3 regions of the Rhizobium sp. RAF36 genome follow, and region 2 is predicted to be linked to each of the others. Evidence: predicted binding sites of a transcription regulator. Region 2 holds the regulator's gene; each other region holds the start of a gene.

Region 1 (4,187 bases), on a different contig from region 2:
GCCCTGGGTTTCCTTCAACAGGTAGTCGATGGTCGGATGGATCGACTCGACCTCTTCCTCGCCATGCTTGCGGGCATTGTAGGTCGGGATGTTTTCCATCGGGCCAGGGCGGTAGAGCGCCACCAGCGCGATGATGTCCTCGATGCAGTCGGGCTTCATGCCGATCAGCGCCTTGCGCATGCCGGCACTTTCCACCTGGAACACGCCGACCGTTTCGCCGCGCGACAGCATCTCGTAGGTCTTCTTGTCATCGAGCGGGATCGAGGCCAGATCGACCTTGATGCCGCGCTTGGCGACGAAATCGACGGCGACCTTCAGAACGGTCAGCGTCTTCAGGCCGAGGAAGTCGAACTTCACAAGGCCAGCCTGTTCCACCCACTTCATGTTGAACTGGGTGACCGGCATGTCGGAGCGCGGATCGCGATACATCGGCACCAGCTTCGACAGCGGACGGTCACCGATGACGATACCGGCGGCGTGGGTCGAGGCATGGCGGTACAGACCTTCGATCTTCTGGGCGATGTCGAGCAGACGGGCGACAACGGGCTCCTTGGCCGCCTCTTCCTGCAGCTTCGGCTCTTCCTCGATCGCCTTCGACAGCGGCGTCGGATTGGCCGGGTTGTTCGGCACCAGCTTGCAGATCTTGTCAACCTGGCCATAAGGCATCTCGAGCACACGACCGACGTCGCGCAGTGCAGCACGCGCCTGCAGCGAACCGAAGGTGATGATCTGCGCCACCTGCTCGCGGCCGTATTTCTTCTGCACGTAGCGGATCACCTCTTCGCGGCGATCCTGGCAGAAGTCGATATCGAAGTCGGGCATCGATACGCGGTCGGGATTGAGGAAGCGTTCGAACAGCAGCGAGAAGCGCAGCGGATCGACGTCGGTAATCGTCAGGGCGTAGGCGACCAGCGAGCCCGCACCAGAACCGCGGCCCGGGCCGACCGGAATATCCTGCAGCTTGGCCCATTTGATGAAGTCGGCAACGATCAGGAAGTAGCCGGGAAACTTCATCTTCTCGATGACACTGAGCTCGAATTCGAGCCGGTCGCGATAGTCCTTTTCCTCGTAGCCCGGCGACATTCCGAGCGTCGCCAGACGCATATCGAGGCCCTCCACGGCCTGGCGCCGCAGTTCGCCGGATTCGGCACGATCAGCCTCGTCGGCGTCGTCGCTGGCACCGGTAAAGCGCGGCAGGATCGGCTTGCGGGTCTGCAGCACGAAGGAGCAGCGTCTTGCGATCTCCAGCGTGCTTTCCAGCGCCTCCGGCAGATCGGCAAAAAGCTTGGCCATCTCCGCCCGGCTCTTCAGATAGTGATCCGGAGTCAGTCGGAAGCGGCTGTCGTCGGAGACGATGGCGTTGTGCGCCACGGCCATCAGGGCGTCATGCGCGTCATAATCGTCGCGCGCCGGGAAGAAGGCCTCGTTGGTCGCGACCAGCGGCAGATCGTGCTCATAGGCAAGGCCGATCATCTTCTGCTCGTGGCGCTTGTCATAGGTACCGTGGCGCTGCAGCTCGACATAGAGCCGGTCGCCGAACAGCGCCTTGAGACGCAACAGGCGCGAAACCGCCGGCGCCATATGCCCCTGCTTCAGGGCCATATCGATGGGGCCGCCAAGCGAACCTGTGAGCGCGATCAGCCCCTCGGTACCGGCTTCCTCCAGCCAGGAGGCGCGGACGTGGACCGCCTGGTTGTCTTCACCGCCGAGATAGGCGCGGCTCACCAGATCGACGAGGCGCTCGTAACCGGCAGCTGTTGCCGCCAGCACGACGATCGCAGGCAGTTTGCCCATCATCTGCTGGCCGCCGCGCTTTTCAACTTCGAGCCCGTCTTCCATATCAACGGAGATCTGGCAGCCGATGATCGGCTGCAGCCCCTCGTCCATCGCCTTCTGGGCGAATTCGAGGGCGACGAAGAGATTGTTGGTATCGGTGATGGCAATCGCCGGCTGGCTGTCGCCCGAAGCCTTGTAGAGGATCTTCTTCAGCGGCAGCGCACCCTCGAGCAGCGAATAGGCCGAGTGTACGCGCAGATGAACGAAACCCGGCGTCCCGCCGATAAATCCGCCCTCTGCATCCGCCATGACACGTCCCTTCAATCGCCCGTATGAATCGGTGCCATTGTCGGTCCTGGCCGTGGAGATGTCCAGAAGAAGTCCCTGCCCGGAACCGCATGGCAGCCATGCGGTCCCCTGAAAAATTACATCGCCATCAGGATCAGAGAGAAGCTGGCAACAAACATTGCGATGGAGGTGAATGCTGCGACGTCACGTATCATGTCAGTCATTTGGCTCTCCTTTACTCGTTATGTTTTTAGTTTGTTCCGCTATTGTTCCGTTGTCAACAGAATTGTTTTCTGTTTGGTTAACGCGGAACAGGAGAGAAACATGCGCCTCACAATCCTTGCCGCCGCCCTGCTTTCGGCCCAGGCCGCTATTGCCGCAGACACCGGCCCCGCCCGCATCGTCGATGCGGCCGTGGGCGATTGGAACGGCGATGGGAAGCCCGATCTGGCTTTGCTTGCCGAGGCTGCAGCGGATGCCGAAGACGATCAGCTCGGCATCTACATCTATCTGCGCGACGACCACGATCTGCTGCGGCTTGCGGCCAGCGCACCTGGCAAGATCTGGGGCAGCACGGCTGTGGACGGGATCTACGGCCAGGAGCCGTCGATCAAGGCCGCCGGAAAATCGTCGATCGCCGTCCATTCGCAGAACAGCGCCATCGGCCGGGGCCGCTGGGAGCAGACGCTGACGCTCGCCTATCGCAACGGCCAGTTCGTCGTCGCCGGCTATACCTACAGCGATTACGACACGCTCGACCCGGATGCCGGCGGCACCTGCGACTACAATGCACTGACGGGCAAATTGCAAAAAGCCGGCAAGGATCAGACATCGGAGCCGCGCGTTATCGCCATTACCGACTGGAAGGACGAAACCGGCCAGTCGATCTGCGGCAACTGATTTGTTCTCTTTTTGTTCTCTACAAAAAGCGCGACGTCTGCGAGACATATCGCAGGAGGCGCGGCATGTATCTCACTCTCTTGAACGACTTCATCGTCGAGGCAAAATCGCAGACCTATGTCGGCGGCGGGGCAAAAATCTCTGCCTGCCGGCCGGGATCGCAGGATATCGGCTATGAGCGCGGCGAATGGCGCTATCTCGACAGCTATTTCGGTGGCACGGATTTCGCCGGCCAGGAAACCGTCTGGCTGAACGGCGAGCCCGTCTGGGCGATGAACTACTTCGGCCACATCATCGAGCCGCGACTGATCGACGGCAGCCGCGCCGGGGCGGTGATCAAGGCAGCGCTGTCTGCGCTTTACAGCGGTGAAAAGCGCTTTCTCGGCGGCATGGAATACGAACACGCGTTCGGCCTGTATATCGACCGAAGCGAAGGTGATTGCGGGCATTTCCGCGGCATGGAGATGATTGTCGTCGAAGAACGGCGCGCTTACGAACTCGATTATCGCGGCGGTCTGATCCGCCTTTAGAATTCGACGACCTTGCCGTCGGTGATCGTCACACGGCGGTCCATGCGCGCGGCGAGATCGTGATTGTGGGTGGCGATCAGGGCAGCGAGACCGGACTGGCGAACCAGCGCTTCCAGTGCGTCGAAGACGTAGTTGGCGGTTTCCGGGTCGAGATTGCCGGTCGGCTCGTCGGCGAGAAGCAGGCTCGGCGCGTTGGCAACGGCGCGGGCGATCGCCACGCGCTGCTGCTCACCGCCGGAGAGTTCGCCCGGGCGATGAGAACCGCGATGGCCGATGCGCATGTAATCGAGCAGCTGCTGGGCTCGAACCGCGGCTTCCTTGCGCGCCAGGCCCGAAATCATCTGCGGCATCATGATGTTTTCCTGTGCCGAGAATTCCGGCAGCAGATGATGGAATTGATAGACGAAGCCGATCTCGCTGCGGCGGATCGCCGTGCGCTTGTCATCGGAGAGCCCGTTGCAGGCATGACCGTTGATGTTGACCTCGCCCTCGTCAGGGTGTTCCAGCAAACCGGCCAGATGCAGCAGGGTTGACTTGCCGGTACCCGACGGCGCGACAAGCGCGACGATCTCGCCGCTATGCAGCGTGAAATCCGCGCCCTTCAAGATCGAGAGCACCGTATCGCCCTGCCCGTAGTGACGCTCGACGCCGGAAAGCTTGAGAACGACATTGCGTTTCATGGAGTTCAGCATT
Region 2 (4,187 bases):
GACGACTTATAGACGAGGCCGATACCGAGCGACTTGCAGAGTTCGCTCAGAACACCGGCGACCATGAAAGCGTGGTCGCGGCTTTCCATCTGGCAGGGACCGGCAATCAGCGACAGCTTGCCCGTATTCGAAAATGTGACGCGGCCAGCACCCTCGCCGGCGACGACTTCTGCATTGGTGTTGCTCATTGGATCTCCTCGAAGGCAAAGATCGCGCCTTGTCCCGGCGCCGGCTTCACCAATAGACGATTGCTCATACTGACATGGGTGATCCCGTTAGCAGCCAAATGCGCCGCTGTCACGGCCAGATCACCGACCGAAAACACGATTGCGCGCGCCCTGAGGCCGTTATCGGTCCCAAGTGGCTCCGCATCGAAATAGGCCTCCATGCCCTCGTTCGAGAAGATGGAAAGTTTCCCGTTCGGTAATTCGAAGGATAGGCCGAGTGCCGCCTCCCTAGGCTCAGCTCCACCGCTGGCTGTCTCAAGAAATTCGGCGAAGGCCTGCGGATCCTCAGCGCTCAGGGCAATCTCGCTGATGCCGATGACGCCGTTTGCATGGGTTTCCAGTGCCTTGCGATCGGCCGGAAAGGCGTTGACCCGCTGGCAGGCGAAGAAGAAGACATCGGGCGCCCGGAGATCGGCGGCAAAGGCGAGCTTGAAGGCGCCCGTTGCCTGTGTTTCGTCGGGCATGACGATCGGCCGCGAGAATTCGACCATATCACCGCCGCTCAGCTGCGCGCCATCATAGGCAGCCTTGTCCGCATCGGCATCATCGGTGCCGAAGACGATGGCCGAAAAGCCGTCATCGCCGCAGCGGAAGCGGAAGGCCTGATCGCGGGCGACGAAGCTGTTGCCCTTCGCGACGGCCGCGTCGCACTCCGCCTGGTTGGCGACACCGAGCGGTTCGAGGTAGGTCCTGTCGGCAAGGAAGATGCAGGCATTCTCCGTTCCGAACGGATGACGGCCATCGGCCGCGACGGTGAAACCGAGACGGCCGAGTCGCTCGCGGGCAACATCTATATGGGTGACGGGCAGTACCAGATGATCGAGCGGATGCGTCATGGCGGTTCCCTCCGGTGAAGCCGGCAGAGATTTGCACGCCCTGCCTGGTAAAGCGCAAGCGTGGATCACCAATCCGGCAAATAAACTTTCAAAAACGACGAAAAATCATCGGAAGTTTTACCAATATTTAGGCACTTGCGGAACACATATGGAACATATAGTGTCCGTTCTGGCTTTGTTTCACGAATCTGGGGAAAGACTTCGATGCTGACGCGCAAACAACAGGAGCTTCTCCTCTTCATTCACGAGCGGATGAAGGAGTCCGGCGTACCGCCGTCCTTCGACGAAATGAAGGACGCGCTCGACCTGGCTTCCAAGTCGGGCATCCATCGCCTGATCACGGCTTTGGAAGAACGTGGCTTCATTCGCCGCCTACCGAACAGGGCGCGCGCACTCGAGGTCATCAAGCTTCCGGAAGCCTACAGCCCGAGCATCCAGCCGCGCCGCGGCTTCTCGCCGAGCGTCATCGAAGGCAGCCTCGGCAAGCCGCAGCCGGTCGCGCCGCCGAAGCCTGCGAACGAGGACAATCACACGTCGATCTCGGTGCCGGTCATGGGCCGGATCGCAGCCGGTGTGCCGATTTCGGCGATCCAGCAGAACACACACGACATCACTGTTCCCGCCGACATGCTCGGAAACGGTGAACATTATGCTCTTGAGGTCAAGGGCGACTCGATGATCGAGGCCGGCATCTTCGACGGCGATACGGTCATCATCCGCAACACCAATACCGCCAATGCCGGTGATATCGTCGTTGCTCTCGTCGATGACGAAGAGGCAACGCTGAAGCGCTTTCGCCGCAAGGGTGCATCCGTTGCGCTCGAAGCTGCCAACCCGGCTTACGAAACCCGTATTTTCGGACCGGACCGCGTCAAGGTTCAGGGCAAGCTCGTTGGCCTTATCCGCCGCTATCACTGAGCGTCTCGCTTTCACCAAAAGTGCCGCTGCGCCAATCGTAGGCGCGGTGGCGGATCCAGGGCCGGTCGAGACCCTCGAATGATGTGGTGATTTCGGCGATCCCATTGGGGAAACGAAGCTCGACAGCGCCTGTCTTTCGCAGTGTCTCCCCGGTGAAAAGCAGGGCGCCTGAGCGGCAGGTATCGAGGCGCAGGCGAACTGGTGTGACGACGATATCGGATATGTCGCAGGCTGGGCCAAGGAACGCCGCATTCTCGATCACGGTCAGGATCGAACCGTTGTCGAGCTTCGCCGTACACCAGGACTTTTTCACGCATGAGAAGCGCTCGCCCGTCGCACTGGCCTTGATCGCGTTCATGGTGTCGTTCTGCTGTGCCTCCGTCAGTTTCAGCCTTTCACCGCGCGGTGCGGTGGGAATATCCGGGAGCGCCGGGAACGCCGGTGACAAATGCTTATCGATCACCAGAGCGCGCCTCCATTGATCAAAGATGAAGCCCGGTGGCCGCTCGCGATTGGTGGCGAGGCCGTTGTCACTGACGATGCCCGCCATGCTCCCGTCCTCGGCAATCACGATTTTCGGCGGCGGAGGGCCTCCTAACATCGCGGCTGCTGTCGTCGATGCCACCAAGATCGCGGTGCCGAGATGGCGCATGCGGCTGCGCAGCAAAGTCAGCAGCAGGAAACCTGTCACCGCCGCGGGAAAGTACCAAAACGCCAGGCGCCCGACGCCGATATCGCCGCCCCATGAGGCAACCGTCCTGGCAATGGCGATCACCAGATCGAGCCCGAAACCCGTCACTTGCCACGCCCATACATCGAGGCCGAAGGGCATCAACAGCATGGCAATGAGGCCGAACGGCATGATGATGAAGGAGATAATCGGCATTGCGGCGAGATTGGCTGGCAGGCCATAGGCCGTCAGCCGGTGGAAGTGCTCGACCGAGAACAATGCAGTCGAGAAGCCGCCGATGACGGAGGTCAGCAGGATGCCGCCGAAGAACGCGGCGGCGGAAGACAGCATCCTGACGGCGCGAAACTTTGCGAAGGGCCGGTCGCGCACCGGCCTCTCCTTCCAGAGCGCATAGCCCGCGACGAGGGCCAGTGTCGCGGCGAAGGACATCTGGAAGCTTGGCCCCATGATCTCCGAGGGTGAGAGGACAATGATCACCAGCGCCGATAGGGTTACGTTGCGCAGACTGATCGACGGCCGGTCGAAGAAGACCGCCGCCAGCATGATCGCCATCATGATGAAGGCGCGCTCGGCGGAGACTGCGAAGCCCGAGATCAGGAAATAGGCGGTGACGGCGGCAAGCGCACCGGCTGCGGCGATCTTCTTGACGGGATAGGCCTGGACGACAGCCGGAAGCAGGCTGAGCACGGTGCGGAAGCCGACGAAGAAGATGCCTGCCGACAGCGCCATGTTGAGACCGGAAATGGCAATGATATGCGCAAGGCCCGATTGGCGCAGCGCCTCGGTCGTCTCGCTCGAAATGGCGCGGCGCTCGTCCGTGACCAGAGCGGCGGCAAAAGCGCCGGTGTCGCCAGGCAGGATGCCTCTAATACGGTCGCCGATGCCGCTTCTCAAGCGGTAGAGCCATTCAAGCGCGCGATCCTGCATCGATGCGGACCCGGGTTCGTCCGCCGGAACCACGGCAGGGGCACCATAAAAGAAACCGTTGCCACCGACGCCGTCGAAATAGGCACCGAACGAAAAGTCGTTGAGGCCGGGAAGAGCGGGCCCTGAGGGCGGCGTCAGCCTTGCCCTGCCCTTCAGCCAAGTCCCGGTTTCGAACTCCGCTTTCTGGCCGCGCGCAATCACGGTCACCTGCTCTGGCAGCCGCTTCAGCGCCGGGTTCTCCGTCGCCTTGAGCGCCAACAGATACCGCCAGCCGCCGCGGCCATCGCTTTCCCGCCGCTCTACGCGGCCTGTCAGCGTCGTCGTTACCGCCGAATCGAGAACGACAGTACCGGCTCTCCAGGTCTCGAATTGTGCGGCGAGGATGCCAACAGCGATCAACGTCATGGAGGCCACGCAGATCCGGCTCCACTCCCGGCCGCGATCGGTCACGGCGAGCAGCAGAAGCAGCACGACCGCGCATGAAAGCGGCACAGCCGGTGAAATGTCTGCGCCGCAGGCAAACCAGAGAACGGAGCCCAGTCCGAGCGCCACCGGCGCAAACAACATGCGGCCGCCATAAGCCAGCTC
Region 3 (4,187 bases), 580 kb from region 2:
ATAGGCTCTGGAGTTCATATCGAACTTGCCGAGCTTGATGACTTCGGCGCCGCCGGAGATCTCTTCCCAGACCGTCTTGTTGCCATCCAGCGCATCGCGGCTCTGGTCGACATAGCCGAGATGTACGGTGTCGCCGATGCGCACCGAACCGGCATCTGGTGTTTCCTGGCCGGTGATCATCTTGAACAGCGTCGTCTTGCCGGCGCCGTTCGGGCCGATGATACCGACAATGCCGCCCGGCGGCAGCTTGATCGACAGGTCGTTGATCAGCGTGCGGCCTTCGAAGCCCTTGGTGATGCCTTCCATCTCGATGACGACATTGCCGAGACGCTCGGAGACCGGGATGATGATCTGCGCGTCGCCGGGACGGATGCCTTCGGCGGCATCGACCAGCTGTTCGTAGGCCTTGATACGGGCCTTCGACTTCGCCTGGCGCGCCTTCGGGCTGGAGGCGATCCATTCCTGTTCGCGCGACAGCGCCTTCTGGCGGCCGGCTTCTTCGCGGTTTTCCTGCAGCATGCGCTTGGCCTTGGCCGTCAGGTAGGCAGAGTAGTTGCCTTCGTACGGAATGCCGCGGCCGCGGTCGAGCTCAAGGATCCAGCCCGTGACGTTGTCGAGGAAGTAGCGGTCGTGGGTGATCATCATCACGGCGCCCGGATAATCGCGCAGGTGCTTTTCGAGCCAGGCGATGGTTTCGGCGTCGAGATGGTTGGTCGGTTCGTCGAGCAGCAGCAGGTCCGGCTGCGACAGGAGCAGGCGGCAGAGTGCGATACGGCGGCGTTCACCGCCCGAGAGAATGGTGACGTCGGAGTCCTTCGGCGGGCAGCGCAGCGCTTCCATCGCCATCTCGACCTGCTGTTCCAGATCCCAGAGGTTCTGGCTGTCGATGATGTCCTGCAGCTTGGCGCCCTCGTCCGCCGTCTCGTCGGAATAGTTCATCATCAGCTCGTTGTAGCGGTCGATGATCGCCGTCTTGTCGGCAACACCCATCATGACGTTCTCGAAGGCGGTCTTTGTCGGATCGAGATGCGGCTCCTGCTCAAGGTAGCCAACGGTCGCGCCGTCGGCGAGCCAGGCTTCGCCGGTATATTCCTTGTCCTGACCGGCGATGATGCGCAGCACCGTCGACTTACCGGCGCCGTTCGGGCCGAGAATACCGATCTTGGCATCCGGGTAGAACGACAGGTTGACGTTCTCGAGAATTTTCTTGGCGCCGTAAGACTTGTTGAGTCCCGACATGTGATAAATGAACTGACGTGCCATCTTTAAACTGCTCCGCGCGCAAACGTGTAAATCCGTGGCCGCTATGTAGGCGAAACCCGGCTCCCGGGCAACGCCGAAACCGGCCTCTCTTGCGCTTTGCAGCAGTCTTTGCGTCAGAAACCGGCCGCGTCGACCACACCCTGGTCGCATCCGAAGGAGGTTCGTCCCGCCCCCTGGATCAGCGTTCCGAGATTATCGGCAGAGCCTGGCGCCACCGCATCCTCAGACAAGCCGATCGTCAGCTCGCTGATAACCCGCACACCGCCTGCCCGGCGGCAGCTCATCTTCACCCGGTCGGAAGCGCCAGCGCCAAAACTATTGTCGAAGGCCGCCTTGATCTGATCGGCGCTGACAGACTTGCCGACATTGGCGGCAAACAGCTCGCGCACCGCCGATGCATTGAGATCGCCGATCAGCCGCACGGCCGTGCCGAAATAGGCGTCGGCCGAGAGTTTCGTGCAGGTGCCGTGCTTGGTCCACTCGTGACGCTCGAGCGCCGATTGCGTCCCGGGCATCGCTTTTGCCAGCGCCGCCGCATTCTCCGACGTCAGCTTGACCTCAGGCAGCGACCGCCAGTCGCCATCCTTGTCCGCCGCCTGCTCCTCCTTCGAGACGCCGCAATAATTCTGCCGCATCGGCCAGAGACCATGGAGGGTAAAATTGGTCGCGTCGAAGCGATCCCGCGTCTGGCTGGCGCATTCCGGCTTCTTCTGGTTCGTCTGGCAAAAGGCCGGTTGCCAGCTTGCAGCGAGAATGAAACGCGTGCGCCCCTGCCCTTCCTGTGCGAAAGCCGAAGCCGCCAACAGGCCTGACAAAGCCACGATTGCCGCATTCAGAAAGAACCTGCTCATCTCCATCCCCTAGACAGAACAATACAAGAACAAGTAAGCATGAAGCGCAACGTTCCGCAACCCTGAATCGCAGCATTTTCCCCTGCAAATCGCCGCAGCCCCGCTTGCATTTGACGGCCGATCTGATCTTCTGCGCGCCGGGAGGATCGGATGTTTTCGCAAACACAATGGCTTAACGTGACAGGCGCCTCGCTCGCCTTTCACAGCGAGATGGCCGCGGGCGCGCCACGCGGTATCCTCGTCGTCTGCCACGGCCTTGCCGAGCATTCGAAACGCTATCAGCGCTTTGCGGAAGCCATGGCCGCGCGCGGCTATCATGTCTTTGTGCACGATCATCGCGGCCACGGCGAGACCAAGGCGCCGGATGCGCCGATCGGGCAGTTCGCGAGGCGCGACGGTGTATCCCGCGTGATCGATGACGTTGCCGCCATGCGCGATCATGCAGCGAGCCTGCACCCCGCGCTCCCCGTTATCCTCTTCGGTCATTCGATGGGCGGGCTGATCGCGCTCAACGCCGCGGAGACCTATCCGGAGAAATTCGATGCGGTCGCCATCTGGAACTCGAACTTTGCCGTTGGCCTTTCCGGCCGCGCCGCACAGGCGATCCTTCGCGCCGAAAAGGCGCTGAAGGGCTCGGATGTGCCAAGCGGCATGCTGCCGCGATTGACCTTCGCCGCCTGGGGCAAGTCCATTCCCGGCCACACGACGGAATTCGACTGGCTGTCGCGCGATCCGGCGGAGGTCGCGAAATATATCGCCGATCCTCTCTGCGGCTTCGATGCCTCTGTATCGATGTGGCTCGACGTTTTCGAGCTCACCTTCCGGGCAACTGAAAAGGAGCAACTCGACCGTCTTCCGAAGGATCGTCCGATCCATCTCGTTGGCGGCGGGCAGGATCCGGCAACGGAGCGCGGAAAAGCCGTTTTCTGGCTCTCAAACCATTTGAAACGCCAGGGCTTCTCCCGTATCACCACTGAAATATATCAGGACTTCAGGCACGAGACCTTGAACGAGACCGGCGCAGCAGACACCATCTCGGCCTTCGCCGATTGGTGCGACGGCGCGGTCATGCGGTCCTGACGGGAACATTCCACATGGCAGGCGCGGCAATGAAGACGAACACCTCCTCCGAAGTCACCATGGGCCTGGCGCTCATGCTTCTGTCGGTGCTGTTTTCACCGCTGATCGACATCTTCGCCAAGCTGGCGATCGCCACCGTCCCGTCGGCCGAGATCACCGCCGCGCGTTTCGCCGTCCAGGCGATCTGCATGCTGCCTGTCGTCATCTGGCGCAAGAACCTCGCCGACCTGTCGTGGAAGCAGACCTTCTATCACGCGATCCGCGGGATCATCATGACCATCTCGATGATCTCCTTCGTCGCCACGCTGAAATACATGTCGGTCGCCGATGCCATCGCCATCTTCTTTGTCGAGCCGATCATCCTGACGATCCTCAGCAGCATTTTCCTCGGCGAAGCCATCGGCTGGCGACGCTACACAGCCTGCGGCGTCGGCTTCTTCGGCGCCATCCTGATCATCCAGCCGAGCTTCCAGGAAGTCGGCTTCGTCGCGCTGCTGCCCGTCGTCAGCGCCGTCTGCATCGCCATTTCGGCGATGATGAACCGTGCGCTGGCGCAGCGTGAAGACCCCTGGGTAATGCAGTTCCAGATGGGCCTCTGGGGCCTGCTGTTCTGCGCCATCATCCTCTATATCGGCGAAGGCAGCGGCTCCGATGTCTTCGATCCGGTCATGCCCTCCACTATCGCCTTCGCCTATCTTGCAGGCGTCGGCGTCATGGCGGCGATCGCCGGCATTCTCGGCGTCTATGCCTATCGCGCCGCCCCGGCATCGACGCTGGCGCCACTCCAATATTTCGAAATCGTCTCGGCGACGATCTTCGCCTGGCTGGTCTTTGGCGACTTCCCGGATGCGATCAAATGGCTCGGCATCCTGATCATCATCGCTTCGGGCCTCTACATCATCTGGCGCGAGCGGCGCTTTGCATCCAAGCCCGTATCCGATACATCTGAGGCAACACGGGCGCCGTAATCCGCCCGCGGGAGGAACATGACGG

What was found. The regulator LexA, encoded in region 2, represses DNA repair genes until DNA is damaged. The targets are predictions, from matches to a motif close to TGTTCNNNNTGTGTTCNG.
Region 1: dnaE (DNA polymerase III subunit alpha) is a predicted target of LexA. The motif match lies at 2,310-2,327, and genes of this name have one in related genera.
Region 3: AB4Z25_RS01910 (ribonuclease T2 family protein) is a predicted target of LexA. The motif match lies at 2,129-2,146, and genes of this name have one in related genera.

Annotation. Positions count from the first base shown of each region.
Region 1 covers NZ_JBFREC010000005.1:55,195-59,381, forward strand. The annotation lists gene dnaE (DNA polymerase III subunit alpha) at 1-2,085, opposite strand, end outside; gene AB4Z25_RS18270 (hypothetical protein) at 2,389-2,964, shown strand; gene AB4Z25_RS18275 (DUF5680 domain-containing protein) at 3,030-3,494, shown strand; gene AB4Z25_RS18280 (ABC transporter ATP-binding protein) at 3,491-4,174, opposite strand.
Region 2 covers NZ_JBFREC010000001.1:957,776-961,962, forward strand. The annotation lists gene kdsA (3-deoxy-8-phosphooctulonate synthase) at 1-188, opposite strand, end outside; gene AB4Z25_RS04785 (VOC family protein) at 185-1,063, opposite strand; gene lexA (transcriptional repressor LexA) at 1,268-1,981, shown strand; gene AB4Z25_RS04795 (ComEC/Rec2 family competence protein) at 1,962-4,166, opposite strand.
Region 3 covers NZ_JBFREC010000001.1:373,979-378,165, reverse strand. The annotation lists gene ettA (energy-dependent translational throttle protein EttA) at 1-1,263, opposite strand, end outside; gene AB4Z25_RS01910 (ribonuclease T2 family protein) at 1,377-2,114, opposite strand; gene AB4Z25_RS01905 (alpha/beta hydrolase) at 2,265-3,194, shown strand; gene AB4Z25_RS01900 (DMT family transporter) at 3,224-4,162, shown strand; gene AB4Z25_RS01895 (CaiB/BaiF CoA transferase family protein) at 4,181-4,187, shown strand, end outside.